Regions from separate parts of the Caproiciproducens puteiluti genome, predicted to be linked through region 2. Evidence: riboswitches for the same ligand, from Rfam matches in the RefSeq annotation. Region 2 holds a riboswitch; the other holds the start of a gene.

Region 1 (3,421 bases), 1.8 Mb from region 2:
CGTTGTCGCCCGTAATCATCACAACGCGGACGCCTGCCTTCCTGCAGCGGAGGATATCCGCTTTTACGGATTCCCTCGGAGGATCCGCAAGGCCAACCAATCCGCAGAACTGAAGGCGGCACTGGGCCAAAGAAGCGGGAACTTCGCCCGCCGTTCCAACGTCCATTCTGCCAACCGCGATCACGCGGAGCCCGCGTGCCGCCATATCGGCGGCTTTTTCCTGCGCTTTGTCCCGTTCGTCCGAATTGAGATTACATAAAGCGAGGACCTTTTCCGGCGAGCCTTTCGCGGCGATCAGGATTTCATTGCCGCGCCGCCAGACATGGCCCATCATTTTTGCCTCATGAGTGAAGGAATATTCCCGAATCAGCTTGCCGCCGAACAGGAAATCCCTGGACAGGCCCCTGCCTTCACAATACGAAATCATGGCCTTTTCCATAGGGTCATATGCGTCCGGTTCGCAGGCCATCCCCATGACCGCGCAGAGGTCCCGCTCTTTGTTTTCCTCTGTCCACGTATCGCATACGGTCATCTGATTCATCGTAATGGTGCCGGTCTTATCAACGCAAAGAACCGACACGGCGCCGAGCGTTTCCACGGAAGCCAGCCTGCGCATAAGCGAATGCCTTTTTGCAAGCCGCCATGCGCCCATGGAAAGGAAGACTGTTAAAATAACCGGGAACTCTTCCGGGATCATGGCCATGGCGAGCGTGACGCCGGAAAGGATGCTTTCGATCAGCCTGTCGGTAAATTGGTGGTCCGGGATATTCAGCCAGGTGAAACAGCCTACCAATACAAACAGGACCGCCGCAATAACCGCGCAAAGCTTCACGAGCCCGCGGGTCTGCCTCTGAAGCGGCGACGGGGCTTCCGGTGCGCCGACGACATTTGTACCGATTTTCCCGAACTCGGTGGCTTTGCCGATTTGATCCACGCGGACCAGCGCGCTTCCCTGCGTCACAAGAGTCCCCGCGTAGCAGTGGTCGCGCCGCCAGTGCCCGCCGTCTGCATCGGCGGTCCCGAGCGCGACCTTCCAAACGCCTTCCGCTTCGCCCGTCATGGACGACTCGTCGACGCACAAATCGTTCGCCTGAAGGATCTCCCCGTCCGCCGGGATCTTGTCGCCTTCGGCAATTAGCATGATATCCTCCGGGACAAGATCGGCGCTGTCGATCCGCCGCTCCGCTCCGTCCCGCAGCACCGTAATGCGCGGCGCCGCGAGATCCTTTAAGGCGTTCAGAGTCTTGTCGGTTTTCCAGCTCTGAATCACATCGATACTGATCATACCCGATACAAAGATCAGCATAACAACTCCGTCGCGCGGCTCACCCAGCAAAAAATAGATGACCGCCGTCACGATGAGCAGCAAAAACATAGGTTCCGACAAGGCTTTCAAAATCTCTTGAAGAACATTCTTTTTCTTTTTCGGAATCAATTCGTTCCTGCCGAATCGCTTTTGACGTTGCACGGCTTCCGCCGTTGTCAGGCCGGTTGGATTTATGGTTTTCTTTCGTTCTGTCATAAAAGTTACCTCCATCATGCTTCTCAGCATTTATGCGACAGCTCTATGGCATTGCAAAGATACAGCTGCAGCCTCAAAAGGGTACAAAAATACCTGTGAGACAACATACTGTCCCACAGGTTCTGATCAACCTGTTGCCGCGAGGCCCAGCCCCATAAACCCAATATCGGGTTTATCGCCTGCTCAGTTTGTACTGTAGATCAAATGCAGCGCAAAGAGATGAAAGATATTCTATCATATTCATTTACTCACGTCAAGTGATTAAAAACAAAAATATAAGATTCCTATCATGAATTTTATGGCGGATCCTGAGAGAAAACCTATTTTTGATTTTTCCTTTTTTTAGAAATCCAAACAACAAAACCGACCCCTCCGACCGCCATCACGGCGAGAGCAATGTAGGTATAGAGATTCATGGATTGGCTGACGCGTTCCCAGCCGGCTCCGGCAAAAGCGCCCAGCAGCACCAGAACCACATTCCAAATTGCGGAGCCGAGGATAGTGTACAAAAGGAACCTGCCTCTGCGCATCCGCGCCATCCCCGCAGGGATGGAGATGAGGCTTCGGACTAATGGAATAAACCGGCAAAAAAAGACGGTGGAGGCACCGCGCCGATTAAACCAGTTATCCGCCCGTTCCACATCCCCTTTTTTCAGCCCGAGGACATGTCCCCATTTCCCGATGAACCTGTCCATTTTCTCGGCCGGAAGCAGCCGTCCGACGCCGTAAAGGACGATTGCCCCGGCCACCGACCCGATGGTGGCGGACAAGGTGACGATCCAGATGTTCATGCTGGTGTAAGTGGTCATGAAGCCGCCGAAAGTCAGGATCAGCTCGGACGGAATGGGAGGAAACAGGTTCTCGATTGCGATCAGCAGTGCTATCCCCACGTATCCGTACTGGTTCATAATATGGATGACCCATTCCTGCATTTTGAACTTCCTTTCAAAAATCCGAGTTTTTAATCTTTGCTTGTCTGCCGTTCCAAAGCGAGTAAACCAGCAGGGATATGGCGGCCCCGAACAGCCAGCCGCCCAGAACGTCGCTCGCATAGTGGACGCCCAGATAGACTCGGCTGAATCCGATCAGGCCCGCCAAGGCGATGCACAGGGAAGAAAGAAATAGTTTTCGGGAAAAACTTCCAAGATACCGGATGATCATCAAGATCAGCATGACATAGAGCGACGCGTTGATCATCGCATGGCCGCTGGGAAAGCTGTAGCCCGTTTCGCTGATCAGCCGGAGGACATTCGGGCGTCCCCTCGCGAAAATCTGCTTCAGGAGGACGTTGAACACACCGGACATTATCACTACCGCCGAAGTAGGCAGTGCGATGGTTCTCCTCGTTTTTGGTGCGAGAAACAGTGACAGGCAGAACACAATTACAGTAATTGGATCGCCGAGATGGGTGATCACCTTCATCATTGCAGTCAAAACGGGGGACATATTTTCCACTGCTTCCCCATAAAACCATCCTTCAAAGCGAATAGTGATTCCGGCATAGATACATACAGCGAGCATCGCAAATAAAATGACCGGCATCACCACAAGCCATATGATGCGTTTATTCATCCCGTCCCTACTCTCCTCCATCCAGTGCGCTGCCGCAGTGTTTGCAGTACCGGTCGTCTTCGCTCCCCGGCATATGGCACCGAGGACATATTTTTCCGAGTTTCGCCCCGCAGCAGGTACAGTAGGCGTTGTCTTTGTTTTGCACGGCTCCGCACCGGTAACAGGTCTGGCGGCTTTGCCGGTACAAAAGAAAAACGAGCCATCCGGCCAGATTGGTAAAAAGCGTGGCGATCCCCCATACCGCCGCGTCCATCCGGGCCTTGAGGGCCTGCGCGTAAACCCAGAGGGCCAGAAGGACCCAGTAAACCATGAAGGAAAGGACGGCGA
Region 2 (3,421 bases):
AAACTTCCGGTGTTTCTCTTAGCTCGCCTTAGTCTATAGGGCGTATTGCTCCCTCCGAATTTGTAAATGCGAGGAGATAAAATGTCTGACAAGTTTGGAAGAAATGATCTCTGCTGGTGTGGCAGCGGTCGAAAATATAAGAAATGTCATGGCCCTATTGATGAGCAAATTGAAATCTACCGCTTAAAGGGATATGAAGTGCCTTATCGAAAATTGCTTAAAACAAAACAACAGATTGAAGGTATTCGGGAAAGCAGCAAACGAAACATCGCTTTACTGGATTTCATTGCAAATTATGCGGTTGATGGAATCACCACGGAAGAGCTTGACCGGCTTATCTTCGAAAAAACCAAGGAACTGGGAGGCGTTCCAGCAACACTCAATTTTGACGGATACCCTAAGAGCGTGTGTATCTCAATTAATGATGTTGTATGTCATGGTATCCCCTCTGATCGTATATTCCTGCGAAACGGCGATATTGTAAATATTGATGTGTCTACAATTTATAACGGATTTTTTTCAGATTCTTCACGCATGTTTTGCATTGGTGCTGTTTCCGCTGAGAAACAAAAACTGGTTGATGTTGCGAAAGAGTGTGTGGAGCTGGGCATTGAACAGGTAAAACCGTGGGGATTTCTTGGTGATGTTGGGCAAGCTGTTCAAGACCATGCAAGGGAAAATGGATATTCTGTCGTTCGAGAAATCGGAGGCCACGGTATTGGTCTACAATTTCATGAAGATCCTTGGGTCGGTTATGTGACAAAGCAAGGAACAGGAATGCTCTTAGTCCCAGGACTTGTTTTTACTGTAGAGCCTATGATAAATATGGGAAAATCCAATATAGTAACAGATAAATGCGATAATTGGACTATTCGCACTGCTGATGGGAAGCCTTCTGCGCAATGGGAAAAACAGGTGTTAGTAACCGAAACTGGTTATGAGGTGTTGGCATATTAATGAACAGTTAGGAATAACCAGAATTTCTTATTATGAGCATAATGAGAACCTAAATGAGCAGACCCAGCTCCTTGCAGAACTGGACCTACTCATTATTACTACATGCCAAGAATAGTCCAGACAATCCTTGCATAAAGACGGTGAACGGATTTTTGTTTTCATTTTAATTCTCCTTACATCTTCTATAATATTCTGGTTGACAATGATTGCAATCTTGCATATAATATATAGAATCTCTTTGCACTGCATTACATTCAGCATGAATGCGAGATCAACAGTACAAACTGAGCAGGCGATGAACCTTTTTGTAAAGGTCATGGGGCCGGGCCGCCCAATGAGCGGCAACAGATTGCAATTTGAGCACATCTGTGGGACAGTAGTATGTTCCATAGGTGTGCTATTTTTTATACCCTGATGGAACACATGACCCCGAAATGGAGTGCCATAGAGCTATCAAACGACTGCCGAAAGGCTAAAACGGAGGTAACTTTTATGACAGACAAAAAGCAAAACATGGCTGGCTTAACCGCCACCGAAGCAAAACGATTGCAGGAGCAATATGGTAAGAATGAATTGACCGCACGGAAAAAAGAAAGCTTTTTCAAAAAAATCCTGCATATTATCTGCGAACCAATGTTCTTACTGCTCATTGTTGCTGCGACCATTTATTTTATTCTGGGAGAATCCAGGGATGGTGCGATTATGCTCATTTTTGTGGTGGGCATCATTAGCATTGATGTAATTCAAGAATGGAAAACCGATAAAGCCCTAAATGCCCTGAAAGATTTATCTGCCCCGCATGTCACTGTTATTCGTGATGGCAAGGAGCAGACCATTGCAAGTGCTGACCTTGTGCCCAGCGACTTAATGATGATTTATGAGGGGGTTAAAATCCCGGCAGACGGCATTATAATAAAATGTAACGACCTGTGTGTCGATGAATCTTCGTTGACCGGCGAAGCGGAAGGTGTGTGGAAAATCAACACTGAGAGTGCAGATTCAACAAGCGACTATTGGCGGCGTGATTATTGTTATGCTGGCACGCTGGTTACACAGGGCACAGCAACGGTACTGGTAGATAAAATTGGTGGCAGCACCGAATATGGAAAAATCGGTGCTAATGTTGCATCTGCACCAGAGGAACCCACACCCCTACAAAAGCAAACCGGAAGTCTTGTTAAACTATGCGCAGGAATTGCTGCAGTCTTGTTTGCCCTTGTAGGAATATTCACATGGCTAAATATTCCTGACCACAGCTTTGGCGACAGGCTGATTGAAAGCATTTTGTCGGGCATCACCCTTGCCATGGCAATGATTCCAGAAGAGTTTCCTGTCATCCTCACGGTATTTTTATCAATGGGAGCTTGGCGACTTGCCAAAAAGCAGTCACTGGTGCGCAAGTTGCCTTCAGTGGAAACGCTTGGCGCCGTATCTGTGCTATGCGTAGATAAAACAGGTACCATCACGATGAATCAGATGACCGTGCAGGATACGTGGGCTACTGATGGCAACACCATAGCACTTTGTGAAGTAATGGGTATGGGCTGCGAGACCGATGCCTATGACCCAATGGAAAAGGCAATGCTCAAGCATTGCGAAACCCTTGGAATTTTAAAGGAAGATCTTTTTGCTGGAGAACTAATCAGCGAATATGCCTTTACAAATGAGTTGAAGATGATGGGGCATATTTGGCGCAGAGATGACGGAATTACCGTTGCCGCAAAAGGGTCCCCTGAGCGTATCTTAACTATTTGTAAGCTTACAGATTTAGAAAAACAAACAGCAGAACAGAAGATCACCGAAATGTCCAAACAAGGTTTGCGTGTAATTGCAGTTGCCACTGCAAAGCTACAAAGTGAAGCAGAAATTCCTGCACAGATCACAGACTGCCATTTAACGCTTTGCGGACTGATCGGGCTTGCCGACCCACCCCGTGAAGGTGTAAAAGCAGACATCGCCGTTTGCAATAAAGCGGGTATTCGTGTTGTTATGATTACAGGTGATAATGGCATCACCGCCGCGTCTATCGCAAAGAAAATCGGTATGCAAAACAGCGACCATATCATTACAGGCGATATGCTAAGCGAAATGACCGATGAAGAACTGCGTGAAAAAGTGAAGGATGTCAGCATTTTTTCTCGTGTCATTCCTGAACATAAAATGCGTATTGTAAAAGCATTCAAAGATAACGGTGAAATTGTCGCGATGACCGGTGATGGCGTGAATGATGCACCCGCTCTCAAATATGCCGATATTGGCATTGCAATGGGTAAACGCGGCAGTGAAGTTTCCCGTGAAGCAGCAGATCTCATTCTAATGGACGACAATTTTACTACTATTGTAGAAACGGTAAAAGACGGTCGCCGTATTTATGATAACATTCGCAAGGCTGTGGGCTATGTGTTCACCATTCATATTCCCATTGCCTTTGCCTCCTTACTTGCACCAATCCTTGGCATTGCCC

Evidence for each region. A riboswitch is a leader RNA that binds a small molecule or an ion and turns the genes downstream of it on or off. The one in region 2 is predicted to bind nickel and cobalt.
Region 1: linked by a shared signal. The riboswitch ahead of ACRQU7_RS10780 (cation-translocating P-type ATPase) and the one ahead of ACRQU7_RS02025 (cation-translocating P-type ATPase) in region 2 are both predicted to bind nickel and cobalt.

Annotation. Positions count from the first base shown of each region.
Region 1 is NZ_CP194790.1:2,210,374-2,213,794, forward strand. Features, by position in the region: gene ACRQU7_RS10780 (cation-translocating P-type ATPase) at 1-1,522, opposite strand, end outside; NiCo riboswitch at 1,629-1,719, opposite strand; gene ACRQU7_RS10785 (DedA family protein) at 1,843-2,454, opposite strand; gene ACRQU7_RS10790 (phosphatase PAP2 family protein) at 2,468-3,094, opposite strand; gene ACRQU7_RS10795 (zinc ribbon domain-containing protein) at 3,102-3,421, opposite strand, start outside.
Region 2 is NZ_CP194790.1:408,300-411,720, reverse strand. Features, by position in the region: gene ACRQU7_RS02035 (helix-turn-helix domain-containing protein) at 1-32, shown strand, start outside; gene ACRQU7_RS02030 (methionyl aminopeptidase) at 82-957, shown strand; NiCo riboswitch at 1,232-1,336, shown strand; gene ACRQU7_RS02025 (cation-translocating P-type ATPase) at 1,450-3,421, shown strand, end outside.